Streptomyces ficellus: one gene and its partner. The protein of the gene in region 1 binds, or shares a complex with, the protein of each later gene. Links are inferred from orthologs where the notes say so. Each region holds a gene or a part of one and is shown on either strand. Other genes may lie near its edges.

Region 1 (4,991 bases):
TCTTCACCAGCCCCAAGAAGCTGTGGAACCTCGCCGACACCGCCACCAAGGCGATCAAGCCCGACTCCGAGCTCGACAGCGTCAAGGAGCTGTCCGACTTCGCGGGCGGACTGAAGCAGCTCGGCGCCGACGACGTCCACATGATCACGCTCCCGGTACGGTACGACCCGGCCGACCTCAACCGCGTCGTCCCGCTGAAGAACCAGTCCCAGCAGGTCTGGGCGGCCCTCAAGGCCGACCGGCCGATCCCCGCCTCGGCGACGAAGGACGCCGCCACCGGCAGCGCCGCGGGCGTGGTCAAGTAGCCCGGAATAGATTCGGCCACCCCCCGGTTTTGGGAGATACGGCCGGTCCTGGCAGACTGGTACGTCGGCCCCGGTTCACGCACGCGCAGCCCGCACGAGCGACCCGGCGCCCTCCCGAAACTAGGAGACACCTTGAAGCGCGAGATTCACCCCGAGTACGTCGAGACGCAGGTCAGCTGCACCTGTGGCGCGTCGTTCACCACCCGCAGCACGATCCAGAGCGGCGCCATCCGCGCCGAGGTCTGCTCCGAGTGCCACCCGTTCTACACGGGCAAGCAGAAGATCCTCGACACCGGTGGCCGCGTGGCCCGCTTCGAGGCCCGCTTCGGCAAGAAGGCTGCCGCCAAGTAGCGAGCCACTGCGCCGGTCTCCGGCCGCCCCGCCTGACGGGGTGGCCGGGACCGGCGCTTTGCCGTCTTCCACAGCAGCCATTTCGCGATACCAGGAGCCCGGAGATGTTCGAGGCGGTCGAGGAACTGATCGGCGAGCACGCCGATCTCGAGAAGAAGCTTGCCGACCCGTCGGTCCACGCCGACCAGGCCAACGCCCGCAAGCTCAACAAGCGCTACGCCGAGCTGACCCCGATCGTCACCACGTACCGCTCCTGGAAGCAGACCGGCGAGGACATCGAGACGGCCCGCGAGTTCGCCGCCACCGACCCGGACTTCGCCGCCGAGGTCAAGGAGCTGGAGAAGCAGCGCGAGGAGCTGACCGACAAGCTGCGGCTGCTGCTCGTCCCGCGCGACCCCAGCGACGACAAGGACGTCATCCTCGAGGTCAAGGCCGGCGCGGGCGGCGACGAGTCCGCCCTGTTCGCCGGCGACCTGCTGCGCATGTACCTGCGGTACGCCGAACGCGTCGGCTGGAAGACCGAGATCATCGACGCCACCGAGTCCGAGCTGGGCGGCTACAAGGACGTCCAGGTCGCCGTGAAGACCAAGGGCGGCAACGGCGCCACCGAGCCCGGCCAGGGCGTCTGGGCCCGGCTGAAGTACGAGGGCGGCGTGCACCGCGTGCAGCGCGTGCCCGCCACCGAGTCGCAGGGCCGCATCCACACCTCCGCCGCCGGTGTCCTGGTGACGCCCGAGGCCGAGGAGATCGACGTCGAGATCCACGCCAACGACCTGCGCGTCGACGTCTACCGCTCCTCCGGCCCCGGCGGCCAGTCGGTCAACACCACCGACTCCGCCGTCCGCATCACCCACCTCCCGACCGGCATCGTCGCCTCATGCCAGAACGAGAAGAGCCAGCTCCAGAACAAGGAGCAGGCCATGCGCATCCTGCGCTCCAGGCTGCTCGCCGCCGCCCAGGAGGAGGCCGAGAAGAACGCCGCCGACGCGCGCCGCAGCCAGGTGCGCACCGTCGACCGGTCCGAGAAGATCCGGACGTACAACTTCCCGGAAAACCGCATCTCGGACCACCGGGTCGGCTTCAAGGCGTACAACTTGGACCAGGTGCTCGACGGAGAGCTCGACCCCGTCATCCAGGCGTGTGTCGACGCCGACTCCGCGGCCAAGCTCGCCGCCGCCCAGTGACACCCGCCGCCCCGTAACGACCGACCGCACCACACACACCCGCTCAGCCCGGAGGACCAGCGTGCAGCAACATATTGGGGGGCGACCCCCAAGCCCTCGCAGTGTGCTGCTTGCCGAGGTGGCCCAGGCCACCCAGCGGCTGGCCGACGCGGGCGTGCCCTCCCCGCGTTTCGACGCCGAGGAGCTCGCCGCGTTCGTGCACGGCGTCAAGCGGGGCGAGCTGCACAACGTCAAGGACGCGGACTTCGACGCCCGCTACTGGGAGACCGTCGCCCGCCGCGAGGCCCGCGAACCGCTCCAGCACATCACCGGGCGGGCGTTCTTCCGGTACCTGGAGCTCCAGGTCGGGCCCGGCGTCTTCGTGCCGCGCCCCGAGACCGAGTCGGTCGTCGGCTGGGCCATAGACGCCGTACGGGCCATGGACGTCGTCGAGCCGCTCATCGTCGACCTGTGCTCCGGCTCCGGCGCCATCGCGCTCGCCATGGCCCAGGAGGTGCCGCGCTCGCGCGTGCACGCCGTGGAGCTGTCCGAGGACGCCCTGGTGTGGACGCGGAAGAACGCCGAGGGGTCCAGGGTCACCGTCCACCAGGGCGACGCCCTCACGGCCCTCCCCGAGCTCGACGGCCAGGTCGACCTGGTCATCTCCAACCCCCCGTACATCCCCCTCACCGAGTGGGAGTACGTCGCGCCCGAGGCCCGCGACCACGACCCGGAGATGGCGCTCTTCTCCGGCGAGGACGGCCTCGACACCATCCGCGGCATCGAGCGCACCGCCCACCGGCTGCTGCGCCCCGGCGGCCTCGTCGTCATCGAGCACGCCGACACCCAGGGCGGCCAGGTCCCGTGGATCTTCAACGAGGAGGCCGGCTGGGCGGACGCCGCCGACCACCCCGACCTCAACAACCGCCCGCGCTTCGCGACCGCGCGCAAGGCGACGCCATGACAGAGCACGTGTACGAGGAGGCCCCCTGATGGCACGGCGATACGACTGCAACGACGCGACCGACCGCACGACCGGCCTGCGTGAGGCCGCGTCCGCCGTCCGCCGCGGCGAGCTCGTCGTGCTGCCCACCGACACCGTGTACGGGATCGGTGCGGACGCCTTCAGCGGCGAGGCCGTCGCGGACCTGCTGGAGGCCAAGGGGCGCGGCCGCAACATGCCCACCCCCGTGCTGATCGGCTCCCCGAACACCCTGCACGGCCTCGTCACCGACTTCTCCGAGCAGGCGTGGGAGCTGGTCGACGCCTTCTGGCCCGGCGCCCTGACGCTGGTCGCCCGGCACCAGCCGTCGCTCCAGTGGGACCTCGGCGACACCCGCGGCACCGTCGCCATCCGCATGCCGCTGCACCCCGTCGCCATCGAGCTGCTCACCGAGGTCGGCCCGATGGCCGTCTCGTCCGCCAACCTGACCGGGCACCCCGCGCCGGAGGACTGCGACGCCGCGCAGGGCATGCTCGGCGACTCCGTGTCCGTGTACCTGGACGGCGGCCCGACCCCCGGCATCGTCCCGTCGTCGATCGTCGACGTCACCGGCGAGGTCCCGGTCCTGCTGCGTGCGGGCGCCCTGTCCGTCGACGAGCTGCGCAAGGTGGTACCCGACCTCGAGGTGGCCAATTGACCGCCCCTGAGGGGCGTGGCATAGGCACGGATAACGCGTTCCGCATCCTCCACGTCAGCACCGGCAACGTCTGCCGCTCGCCCATCACCGAGCGGCTGACCCGCCATGCCCTGTGCGACCGCCTGGGCGACCCGATGGGCGGCGGCCTGATCGTGGAGAGCGCCGGCACCTGGGGCCACGAGGGCGCCCCCATGGAGGCCAACGCCGAGATCGTCCTCGCCGACTTCGGCGCGGACGCGAGCGGCTTCGTCGGCCGCGAGCTGCTCGACGAGCACGTCATCCGCGCCGACCTGGTGCTGACGGCGACCCGCGACCACCGCGCGCAGGTCATCTCGATGGGCCACTCGGCGGGGCTGCGGACGTTCACGCTGAAGGAGTTCACCCGGCTGGTCCGGGCGATAGATCCGGCCACGCTGCCGGACCCCCGCGACGACGGCATGGTCGAACGCGCCCGCGCCCTGGTCCGCGCCGCCGCGGCGCTGCGCGGCTGGCTCCTCGCCCCCAGCGCGGACGCGGACGAGGTCAACGACCCGTACGGCGCGCCCATCACCTTCTTCCGCTCCGTCGGCGACGAGATCAACCAGGCCCTGGACCCGGTGGTCACGGCCCTGACAGGGGTGCCGACCCGGCATTGAGCCGTGGCGCCCGCCCCGCAGCACGCGTGGCGCCGGCGGGGCGTTTCGGTGGGGGCGGGCCTACATTGGGGGTGACGGGGCCCGTCCACGCCTGGAGCCACTGATGCCGGTCACCGCTGCCGCCGAGGTGCGGACGACGAGAGATGCGTACGAGGCGGATGCCGACGTCCTGCGACGGCGGGATCCCGAGATCGCCGACGTCCTGGCGGGGGAGGGGGCGCGGCAGGCCGACGGCCTCCAGCTGATCGCCGCCGAGAACTTCGCCTCGCCCGCCGTGCTCGCCGCGCTCGGCTCACCGCTCGCCAACAAGTACGCCGAGGGCTATCCCGGCGCCCGCCACCACGGTGGCTGTGAGTACGCGGACGCCGCCGAGCGGATCGCCGTGCGGCGGGCCACCGAACTGTTCGGGGCCGAGCACGCGAACGTGCAGGCGCACTCCGGCTCCTCCGCCGTCCTCGCGGCGTACGCGGCCCTGCTGCGGCCCGGCGACACCGTGCTGGCGATGGGCCTGGCGTACGGGGGCCACCTGACGCACGGGTCGCCGGCGAACTTCTCCGGCCGCTGGTTCGATTTCGTGCCGTACGGCGTGGACGCCGAGTCCGGGCTCATCGACTACGAGCAGGTCCGGGCCCTCGCGCACGAGCACCGCCCGAAGGCGGTCGTGTGTGGCTCGATCTCGTACCCCCGGCACATCGACTACGCCGCGTTCCGGGAGATCGCCGACGAGGTCGGGGCCTGCCTGATCGCGGACGCGGCGCACCCCATCGGGCTGGTGGCCGGCGGCGCGGCGCCCAGCCCCGTCCCGTACGCCGACGTCGTCTGCGCGACGACGCACAAGGTGCTGCGCGGTCCGCGCGGCGGTCTCCTGCTGTGTGGCGCGGAGCTCGCCGAGCGCGT
Region 2 (10,589 bases), 1.1 Mb from region 1 along the record:
AAGACGGGCACGGTCGGCAGACCGGCCTCGGTGAGGGCCTTGTCGTACGCGGCGATCTCTTCCGCGAAGGGGTTGTCGGGGCTGTGGCACAGCACGTCGACGAGGGGGACCAACCACAGGTCACAGGCCAAGGGAGACTCGCTCTCCTTCAGTTGGGCGGCTACGGCAGACGGCCGGGACAGATTAGTGCGGCTCGGGTGCGGCTCGGTGCGACTCGGTCGGGTGCGGCTCGGGTGCACATCCCCTACCCACCCGTCATGAGCGGTAAGAGCCGTCGGCACGAGCGGTAGGGGGCGTCAGCGCCGCCCGTCCAGGTGGTCGGCCCACCGCATCGAGTGCGCGTTGTACGCGTCGACGACCGCCATTACGGCGTCCGGGTCGCCGAGCGTCACCGCGTCGACGAGTTCCTCGTGGCCGTTCCACAGCCACGCGCCGGGCTCGCGGGCGGCGCGCAGGTGGGGCACCGCGAACACCCAGGCCTGGACGCGCAGCCGGTGGAGGAAGTCGGCTATGTAGCTGTTGGCGACGAAGCCGCTCAGCTCGCGCCAGAACCGCAGGTCGTAGCCGATCAGTATGTCGAGGTCCCCGGCGCGGGCCGCCCGCGCCGCCTCCTCCGCCCGGCGCCGTACCGACACGAGCGGCGCCCCGTGGACGTGGAGGGCGCCGGTCCGGTCGCACAGGCGGCGGAAGATGCCGTCGACGATCAGCGCGCGGGCCTCGACCATGCCCCGGTAGTCCTCGACGGTGAACCGGTGGACGCGGAACCCCTTGTGCTGGTCGGAGTCGAGCAGGCCCTGGGCGGTGAGGTCGACCAGCGCTTCCCGCACGGGCGTCGCCGACACCCCGTACTGGTCGGCTATGTGCTTGACCGTGAATTCCTGGCCCGGCTGGAGACGCCCCGCGAGCACCTCGTCACGCAGCGCGTCCGCCACCTGCTGTCGCAGGGTGTTGCGGGTCACAGCTCCGCTCGCGGGCATGGCTTCTGGCCCCCTCCGTCCGGTTCCGGACACCTTAAGCCAGCCGGAGGGGGCGCATTGAGGCGGTTACGCGGTGTGCTCGGTGTGCTCGTCGGCGACCGCGAGGGCCGCGTCGAGGGCGGCGAGCCCCTCCTTGGCCTCCGCCTCGGTGATGTTGCAGGCGGGGACGGCGTGGGTGCGGTTCATGTTGATGAAGGGCCACAGGCCGTTCTTCTTGCAGGCCGCGCCGAAGGCCGCCATGGGGGCGTTGGCCTCGCCCTGCGCGTTGTACGGGACGAGCGGCTCGCGCGTCTCCTTGTTCCGGACGAGGTCCAGCGCCCAGAAGGCGCCGAGGCCGCGCACCTCGCCGACGGAGGGGTGGCGCTCGGCGAGTGCGCGCAGGCCGGGGCCGAGGACGTTCTCACCGAGGTGGGCGGCCTGTTCGACGACCTTCTCGTCCTCCATGACCTGGATGGTGGCGACGGCGGCCGCGCAGGCGAGCGGGTGCCCGGAGTAGGTGAGGCCGCCGGGGTAGGGCCGCTTGTCGAAGGTGGCGGCGATCTTCTCGGAGATGGCGACCCCGCCGAGGGGCACGTACCCGGAGTTGACGCCCTTGGCGAAGGTCAGCAGGTCGGGGACGACGCCGAAGTGGTCGGCGGCGAACCAGGCGCCGGTGCGGCCGAAGCCCGCCATGACCTCGTCGAGGACGAGCACGATGCCGTGCCGGTCGCAGAGCTCGCGCACGCCGGCGAGGTAGCCGGGCGGCGGGGTCATGATGCCGGCGGTGCCGGGGACGGTCTCCAGGATGATCGCGGCGATGGACTGCGGCCCCTCGAAGGCGATGGTGTCCTCGAGGTGCGCCAGGGCGCGCTCGCACTCCTGCGCCTCGGTCTCGGCGTAGAACGGCGAGCGGTAGAGGAAGGGCGCCCAGAAGCGCACGACGCCGGCGGAGGCGGTGTCGGAGGCCCAGCGGCGCGGGTCGCCGGTGAGGTTGATCGCGGTGGAGGTGGCGCCGTGGTACGAGCGGTAGGCGCTCATGATCTTGGGGCGGCCGGTGTGCAGCCGGGCCATGCGGGCGGCGTTCTCGACCGCCTCGGCGCCGCCGTTGGTGAAGAAGATCTTGTCGAGGTCGCCCGGCGTGCGCTCGGCGATGAGGCGTGCGGCCTCGGAGCGTACGTCGATGGCGAAGGCGGGCGCGAAGGTCGTCAGCTTCGCGGCCTGCTCCTGGATCGCGGCGACGACCCGGGGGTGCTGGTAGCCGATGTTGGTGTAGACGAGGCCGCTGGTGAAGTCGAGGTAGCGGTTCCCCTCGTAGTCCCAGAAGTACGCCCCCTCGGCGCCGGCCACGGCGAGCGGGTCGATCAGCCCCTGGGCGGACCAGGAGTGGAAGACGTGGGCGCGGTCGGCGGCTTTAACGGCTGCACCGGCCTGGGGATCGGGAACGCCCGGGGCGGCGGGTGCGGTGGTGGCAGCGGTGACGGGTGCGGCATGAGGGGTCATGCCGCCCAGGGTAAGGACGCGCAGGTGGGCGCCGGTATGGCCATCTTGTATGGCGGAAGGCGCGGAGGTCGGCAGGGTGTCGGGCGGAGGGGCCCGTTGAAAGGCATGGGGGGCCCGAGAAAGGCATTGACAGCATACTGTCGTCATGACAGCATTCTGTCATCGGCACGACCGCAGCTTCACCGACGCTCCAGTCAGGGAGAACTCCATGTCCGGCACCGACACGCGCAAGACCGTCCATCTCGCGATCTACGACACGCTGGCCGACTGGGAGACGGGGCACGCCACCGCGTGGCTGGCCCGCAGCGGGTTCGACATCCGCACGGTCGGGCCCACCACCGGCCCGGTGACCAGCGTCGGCGGACTGCGCATCACCCCCGACCTCGCCCTGGCCGAGCTGCGGCCCGAGGACAGCGCGCTGCTGATCCTCCCGGGCGCCGACCTCTGGGACACGAGCGAGGACCTGGCGCCCTTCGCCACCGCGGCGCGGGCCTTCCTCGACGCGGGTGTGCCGGTGGCCGCGATATGCGGGGCCACCGCCGGCCTGGCTCGCGAGGGCCTGCTCGACGACCGGCCGCACACCAGCGCCGTCTCCTTCTACCTCGCGGCGACGGGCTACAAGGGCGGCGAGCACTACGTCGACACGGACGCGGTCACCGACGGCGACCTCATCACGGCCGGGCCCACGGAGCCGGTGGCCTTCGCCCGCGAGGTCCTGGGCAGGATGGGGGCGTTCGAGGGCGCGAAGCTCGACGCCTGGTACCGGCTGTTCCACGACTCCGACCCGGCCGCCTTCGAGGAGCTGAACTCGTGAGCCGTGCCGAGAGGGAGCTCCAGGACCTGCTCAGCCGGACGGCGCTGGGGGTGTTCCGGCTGAACGGCCAGTTCCTCGGCGTCTCCGAGAAGCTGGCCAGGCCGGCCGGGATCACCGCCGCATGGTGGCAGGTCCTCGGGGCGGTGCTGTCCGAGCCGCTGCCGGTCTCCGGGATCGCCCGCGCGATGGGCATCACCCGGCAGAGCGTGCAGCGGATCGCGGACCTGCTGGTCCACGAGGGCCTGGCGGAGTACCGGCCGAACCCGGCGCACCGCCGCTCCAAGCTCCTCGCCCCGACGCAGTTGGGCCGGGGGACGATCGCCCGCATAGAACCGGGCCATGCCGAGTTCGCGACCCGTCTCGCCGCCGAGCTGGGGGTGGAGGCCTTCACCGAGACGGCACGGGTCCTGGAGCGGCTGTCGGAGGCGCTGGACTCCCTCACGGCCGGGCCTTCGGGCGGGGCGGCGGGCGGGCCCTCAAGCGGGCCCGCGCGTCCCTGAGGAAGTACCGGCCGTCGGGCGGACGTCGGGTAGTGTTGCCGCGTTCCGCAGGAGACCCACCGAGGAGGTGAGACCCATCAACGCCAGGTCAGGCAGGGCTCTCCCCTCCCGCACTTCGTAGACACGGGTCGTCGAGTCGCACGGGAGCGCCCCCAGGCGTCCCGAAAGGCTTGCGCTTCCCATGTCAGCAACACCGGTATCCGTATCGTTCTCCTCCACCGTCACCAGGCTGCGTGCCGCCGGCTGCGTCTTCGCCGAGGACGAGGCGGAGTTGCTCCTGTCCACCGCCCGCACGCCGGACGAGCTCGACGCCATGATCGAGCGTCGCGTCGTCGGCCATCCCCTTGAACACGTGCTGGGCTGGGCCGAGTTCCACGGTCTGCGCGTCGCCGTGGACGACGGCGTGTTCGTCCCGCGCCGACGCACCGAGTTCCTCGTCACCCGGGCCGCGGCCCTCACCCCGGCCCGGCGGCCCGTGGTGGTGGACCTCTGCTGCGGCACCGGCGCGCTGGGCGCCGCCCTCGTCTCGGCCCTGGGCGAGGCGGAACTGCACGCGGCCGACATCGACCCGGCCGCCGTGCGCTGCGCCCGCCGGAACGTCACCGCGGCGGGAGGGCGGGTGTACGAGGGCGACCTGTACGACCCCCTCCCGGCGGCGCTGCGGGGCCGCGTCGACATACTGCTGGCCAATGTGCCGTACGTCCCGACGGAGGAGGTGCAGTTGCTGCCCGCCGAGGCGCGGGTGCACGAGGCGCGGGTGGCGCTGGACGGGGGCGCGGACGGGTTGGACGTGCTGCGCCGGGTGGCCGCCGAAGCGCCCGGGTGGCTGGCGCCGGGCGGGAGCCTGCTGTTCGAGACCAGCGAGCACCAGGCCGCCGCCGCCACCGGGGTGGTCGCCGCCGCCGGGCTGGCCGCGCATGTGGTGACGTGCGAGGACCTGTACGCCACGGTGGTCATCGCGGTACGGGTGTGACGTCCGGGCGGAAGACGGCGGTGTGATGGTGGTTCGGGGTACTCGTGCCGGCCAGGGTGTAACAGGCGCAAATTCGGCGGCAGTTGAGTTTGAAGTGCGGAAAAACCCCGACACCGAACATTCACGGATACATCGCAGGACCCGGTCAACGTTCGTGGCCAACGCACTGGACAATATGCGAACGAATGTACGTTGGATCTAGCTTGCGGGAGCGCACCATACGCGCGATCAAGCACGCCCAAGTACCTCCATGCCCGCGACCCCGAAGGGGAATCAACATGCTGCCCACCCGGATAACGACGTCCATCGCGATCGCCGCGCTAGTGGCTGGTGCCGCCGTTATGACCGCTCCCGCACAGTCGGCATCGGCCTCTACATCGGCACCGGCATCGGCATTGGCATCGGCGGCGGCCGAGGACGCCAACTGCCGTACGACGACGGGAACCCAGGACTTCTACCCCGGGCCGTCCGCCGGCGAGACGTACGACAGCACGTTCCACAACAGTGTGGCCGTGCCGCCGGGTCTGTACAGCGGCGGGTTCGTTCCGCAGGGTCTGGCGTACTGGAACGACTGGGACGGGACGAGCGAAGACGTCCTGCTGATCTCGGCGTACCACTCGAGCGGTTCCGGCGCGAGCGCGATCTGGGGCATCGCCCTGAGCGGCCCCCGCCGGGGCGAGAGCCTTGGTCACATGCTGATCCCCAACACCCACGCGGGCGGCATAGTCGTGACCGGTGGTCACGTGTACGTCAGCGGCGAGGGCGGCGTGAAGTACTGGTCGACCGCCACCGTGCGTGCGGAGCTGGCGGGCGCCAACACGAACAAGGTGATCCAGCCGAAGGGTACGCAGGACATCGCCGGCAAGGGTTCGTTCCTCGGACTCGGCGGTGGCGAGGGCACCACCTTGTGGACCGGCGACTTCTCCGACACGAGCCACGAAAGCATGTGGCAGTACTCGACGAGCAGCACCGGTGCGCTGACGTACACCGGCAAGAAGCGCTGGGTGCCGGCGAAGACCCAGGGCATGGCGGTCGTGGGCGACAAGTACATCTTCGCCACGTCGTACGGCCGCGACAAGCGCAGCAACGTGTGGGTGCGGCCCACGTCGTACGAGACGGACATCACCGATGGGACGGCTTTCTGCATGCGCGCCCCCTCGATGATGGAGGGCCTGGCGTACGGCAACTCCAACGGCAACGAGCACGTCTGGGCGCTCTTCGAGAGCGGAGCCGAGCCGTACGTGAGCGACCCGAACACGCTCAACAAGATCACGAACATCCACTGGGCCGACGGGTCCGAGCTGGCCGGCCTGTACGGCCAGGGCGACTGACACCATCGACGCTCCTGCGGCTGACCAGGGCAGGGCAGTCGCCCACTTCGGGTCGGTGCGGACTCAGGTGGGCGAAGCCGTGACCTCAAGAGGACAGCAGGCGTTCCAGGGCGAGCACCGTGCTGCGGAGCAGGGCGGGGTGGACGAACCGGCCGTCGGCAGGGGGCGGGCAGCGCCAGCTGAGGGGCCAGGTGTTCCCGTGCAGCGCGGGTACCGGCACATAGCTCACCGTGCCGTGGCAGGCGTTGAACGGTGTCGCGCCGGACGGCCAGGCACGGCCCGCCGAGCTGCCCGGAGGGAGGAAGAAGTAGACGCCCCGGCGCCCGTTCGCCTCGATGACGACGGGCCCCGGGTCGCCGCCGGTCAGGTGCTCCAGGAGGTCGGCGGCGCGGCGCCCGTCGTCCCCGTCGACGCGTACGGCGTCGAATTGGACGCCCGCCTTGCGGAGTTGGAATCCGGACGCCGGAATCCATTCGATTCGTGGGTGGCGATTTGACGCATTCACAGGGACATCGTGGACCGCCACGGCTAGCGTTCTCCACGACTGCGGAAGCCCGTAGAAACCGCGTTGACCTGCGGAAAAGGCGTCCGGCAGCAGTCGAATTCGGCGGGGACGGGTTGTGACCGGTTGAGACCGGTTGAATCGAGGCGGTGACGCAATTTGGCGCGGACCGAGAACAAGGAAACGGCGGGTCCGGCGACGCGGCTCGTGGCGGACATGGCACGCAAGATGCGCGTCCGGAAAGGGTGGACACAGGACCAGCTCGGCAAGGAGATCGGTTTCACCGGCGCGGCGGTGAGCGCCATGGAGACCTGCGCCCAGCCGGCGAGCGACGCGATGCTGGAGCAGCTGGAGAAGGTGCTGGGCGACGGACTGGGCCTGTTCGAGCAGGCGCGGCTGTATGTCCGGCTGGACAAGTATCCGGAGCAGTTCAAGAACTACGCGCTGCTGGAGCAGAAGGCGGTGAGCCTGTCGCTGTACGCGACGCTGGTGGTGCACGGGCTGTTCCAGACGGAGGCGTACGCGCGGGCGCTGATCGGCGGTGGGTACCCGCCGCTGCCGGAGCGGCGGGTGGAGGAGCTGGTCGAGGCGAGGATGGCGCGCAGGGAGCTGTTCGAGCGGGAACCGGTGGCGCTGGTCGAGCTGGTGCTGGAGGAGTCGGTGCTGCGCCGCACGATCGGCGGTGCGGAGGTCATGCGGGGGCAGTTGCTGCATCTCGCGGAGTGCGCGCGGAGGCGGAACGTGACGGTTCAGGTGCTGCCACTGGACTGCGGGCTGAGCGGGGAGCACGCTGGCGCATACGGCGGCATGACACTGATCGAAACCCCGGAACACTCTCACCTCGCGTACCTGGAACCCCAGGACGAAAGCCTGTTGATCAAGGAGCCCACAAAGGTCAGCAGCTACGGCCAGCGGTATGCGAGGATCCGAGCACAGGCCCTGGATCCACGTGAATCACTGGGCCTCATCGAGCGGTTGGCAGGAGAGGCGAGATGACCAGCACCCTGCGGTGGTTCAAGTCCAGCTACAGCAGCCCCAGCGGTGGCGAGTGCGTCGAAGTGGCCTTCGACTGGCGTACGTCCTCGTACAGCAGCTCCAGCGGCGGCGACTGCGTCGAGGTGGCCGCCTGCCCCCACACCGTGCGCGTCCGTGACTCCAAGAACCCGGGCGGTCCCGTCCTCGCCGTCACCCCGGCGGCCTGGGGGTCCTTCCTCGACTGGGCCGAGTAGGGTTATCAGTAGGAATCACCTGAAAGGGGGCGACATGTCCGCGATCAGGCAGAGCGTCGAGATCTCGCGTCGTCCCGAGGACGTCTTCTCCTATCTGACCGACACCTCCCACATGCCCGAGTGGCAGGAGAGCGCCCTGTCGGTCACCCCGGCCGGAGGCGGCCCCACCGGCGGCCTGGGCTCCCGGGTCATGGTGACCCGGCAGATGGGCCGTCGGCGGATGCCGATGACCATGGAGATGAGCGAGTACGACCCGCCTCGGCGCTTCCGTATGGACGGGATCGACGGCCCTGTCCGGGGCCATGTGCAGGGGACGGTCGAGCCGATCGGCGACGGCGAGCGGTCGCGCGTGACGCTGGACCTGGACTTCGAGTCGCACGGCATCGGGAAGGTGCTCGTGCCGCTGATGGTCCGCCCGCATGTGAAGAAGGAACTGCCGAAGAACGAGCAGCACCTCAAGGACATCCTGGAGGCACGCCCGTAGTCGGCCACAGGGCCCGGGCGCGCTCCGGGCCCCACAGTCGTCGGCGGGCCTACTTCTCGATGGCGATCACCCGCACGCCGGTCCCCCGGTAGCGTTTGGGGTCGGCGCTGAGTACCGGTCGGCCCCGAGGCCACTCCACCGAGGGCTGGGCCAGGTGCACGGCGTGCGCACTGCTCCACTCGTCGCCATGGACGCGCAGGCGCTTGCCGACCGCCGCAGCGCCGGAGAAGTCCAGACCGGTGATGTCCACGGACGGCAGGGCGCCCACGTGTTCCGCGACGCCCGCCCGTTCGCTCTCGGCGGCGGTCAGGGACAGGGCCGGGATGTAGATCCTCAGGGTGGCGTCATTCTCGGCCTCGACGACGAGGCGCGATGCCATGCGGTTGCCGGCGCCGAGCGCCAGCACGGCGGTGTCGTCGAAGACGATCGCGCGCGGCAGCGGGTACTGGTCCTTCTTCACTGGACCTCCCCGACGCGCCCGGAGACCACGTCCGCCCAGAGCTGCTGCCCGGCCGACGCGTCCTGCTCCGTGTAGGGCCCGCCGAGGAAGTGCTCCTCGACGTACGCCTTGGTCTCCTCGCGCCGCTGCGCCAGTTCTTCCTTGGTCGGCGTCGCACCGGCGAGCTGCGCGACCAGGTCGCGCATGGTGATGCCGCGATCCCGGGCGAGCTCCTGGAGACGGTCACGTACCGCCGGGTCAACCTTGATCGTCGTATCTGCCACGGTGACAGTATACCGGCGGTATACCACCTCGGGGCGTTCGAGTGCGATGGTCATGGCACTCCGTTTCTTTTCGATGGACCCGGCCGCCGGTCGGCGGCCGGGAGTTCTCAGCGGCGGCGGCGCAGGACCTGCCGGACCGACGCGCCGCCGCGCAGTGCCGCCGCGACGAACCCGGCGACGGCGGGCGTGGCGGGGGCACAGCGGGTGCAGGAGGCCCCCTCGGGCACCGGCGCGCCGCAGACGCCGCACTCGGGGCGCACGGGGGCCGTGGGGCGCGGTGCGGGCTTCTTGCGGCGGAGACGGTCGGCCACCAGGGCGGCGGGGGCGTGGACGCGAGCGGGCAGGCCGGAGGTGAGCGCCTCGCGGATCAGGGCGTCACTGGCGCCGACCGCCCACCACTCCTCGACGAGGGTCCTCAGCCGTTCCGCCTCGCCCTCCCCGAGGGCGAGCCGTGGATCGCTGCGGCCCAGCGAGGTGAGCAACCGGGCCGCCGGGGAGGGAGGTTCTTTCACCCCCGTCTTTTCTCCCGGAGGGAGCGGGCCAGGAGCGCCGTGGTCCGGGTCGCCGGAGGCCGGGTTTCCGGCCGTTTCGGGCACGGGCGCGGCAGCGGGGCCTGCGGCGGGCGCGGCGGCGGGGCCGGGATGGGAGGCTTCGGGGTCGTACGGGGTGTCGAAGACCTCGTACTCCGTGCGCAGTTGCCCCATGCGGTCGCGGCGCGTCAGGCGGCGCAGATAGCGGGCCTCCTCCAGCTCCCGGAGAGCGGCGCCGATCCGGTCGCGGCCTTCCTTGCGCTGGTCAGAGAGCTTGCGGATGCTCGCCTTGGCGCCGTTCGGAAGGCTGACGAGATAGGCGAGGAGGCCCACCGCGCACCACGAAATGGTGGCATCGCGCAGCAGGGCGTTGCTGAAAGTGGTGAAGGCGCGGGTGGGCGCGGTACGGTAAACACGCATCGGGAGGTAGTGCTCCTGGTGTCGCGCCCCCGGATGTTGGCTCATCGCGGGGGCATTTTCGTTGTCTGTGCCGCGAATCTAGCGGCATGCACAGCGATCACCGCAATCAACAACCGTTGGTCATACAGTCATTCGAAAGCCGGGGGCGGGAAAACCGGTCTCCGGTGCGACCTGCGGTTTTCCAGCGAAAAGGGGTGGCCACCCGCCGGTGGCCACCCCTGTGTCATATGCCGAATTCACCCTTCCGGGTGAGGCTTTAGGAGAGCGCGCCGCGCGCTCCCCACCCTGTGCCGATCTGGACCGTGGAGCCGAAAGTGCCGTCGCCCCTGCCGCTGTTGCGCAGCAGCTTGCCGTTGGTGTCGCGGGACACGAGGTCGAGCTTGCCGTCCCCGTCGACGTCACCCGCGCCGATGATGGCGTCGCGTCCCGCTCCCCAGTCGCTGAAGACCAGGGTCCGCGCGTGGAACGCACCCGTGCCGGTGCTCTTGTACCGCCACAGGTCGCCGGCCGCGTCGCGCGCCAGCAGGTAGGGGTGGCCGTCGCCGGCCAGGTCGCCCGCACCGATCAGGGTGAGGCCGGTCCACTTCCCGGCGATCTTGACGCCGCCCCTGATGCCACCCGCCGCGT

Evidence for each region.
Region 2: the proteins of prfA (region 1) and EIZ62_RS14820 are in contact, whole or in part, in a crystal structure (PDB 2B3T), measured with the Escherichia coli proteins. The link is inferred for Streptomyces ficellus from one-to-one orthologs.

What each region holds. Positions count from the first base shown.
Region 1 is NZ_CP034279.1:2,297,491-2,302,481, reverse strand. Bases 1-2,800 are described here. They hold prfA (peptide chain release factor 1), read left to right. Parts: upstream 1-760; coding sequence 761-1,840; downstream 1,841-2,800. Other genes in these bases: prmC (peptide chain release factor N(5)-glutamine methyltransferase), read left to right, coding at 1,902-2,783; rpmE (50S ribosomal protein L31), read left to right, coding at 438-656; EIZ62_RS09735 (LCP family protein), read left to right, coding at 1-305. Outside these bases: EIZ62_RS09715 (L-threonylcarbamoyladenylate synthase), read left to right, coding at 2,812-3,459; EIZ62_RS09710 (arsenate reductase/protein-tyrosine-phosphatase family protein), read left to right, coding at 3,456-4,094; EIZ62_RS09705 (serine hydroxymethyltransferase), read left to right, coding at 4,198-4,991. UniProt on the Escherichia coli protein: Peptide chain release factor 1 directs the termination of translation in response to the peptide chain termination codons UAG and UAA.
Region 2 is NZ_CP034279.1:3,359,530-3,370,118, forward strand. Bases 2,923-5,847 are described here. They hold EIZ62_RS14820 (putative protein N(5)-glutamine methyltransferase), read left to right. Parts: upstream 2,923-3,951; coding sequence 3,952-4,743; downstream 4,744-5,847. Other genes in these bases: EIZ62_RS14810 (DJ-1/PfpI family protein), read left to right, coding at 2,923-3,270; EIZ62_RS14815 (MarR family winged helix-turn-helix transcriptional regulator), read left to right, coding at 3,267-3,770; EIZ62_RS14825 (hypothetical protein), read left to right, coding at 5,139-5,847. Outside these bases: EIZ62_RS14795 (hypothetical protein), read right to left, coding at 1-131; EIZ62_RS14800 (GntR family transcriptional regulator), read right to left, coding at 297-977; EIZ62_RS14805 (aspartate aminotransferase family protein), read right to left, coding at 1,044-2,456; more of EIZ62_RS14810, read left to right, coding at 2,665-2,922; more of EIZ62_RS14825, read left to right, coding at 5,848-6,074; EIZ62_RS14830 (hypothetical protein), read right to left, coding at 6,160-6,579; EIZ62_RS14835 (helix-turn-helix domain-containing protein), read left to right, coding at 6,736-7,572; EIZ62_RS14840 (DUF397 domain-containing protein), read left to right, coding at 7,569-7,805; EIZ62_RS14845 (SRPBCC family protein), read left to right, coding at 7,840-8,289; EIZ62_RS14850 (PIN domain-containing protein), read right to left, coding at 8,339-8,749; EIZ62_RS14855 (hypothetical protein), read right to left, coding at 8,746-9,012; EIZ62_RS14860 (hypothetical protein), read right to left, coding at 9,120-9,962; EIZ62_RS14865 (FG-GAP-like repeat-containing protein), read right to left, coding at 10,219-10,589. UniProt on the Escherichia coli protein: Methylates the class 1 translation termination release factors RF1/PrfA and RF2/PrfB on the glutamine residue of the universally conserved GGQ motif, i.e. on 'Gln-235' in RF1 and on 'Gln-252' in RF2.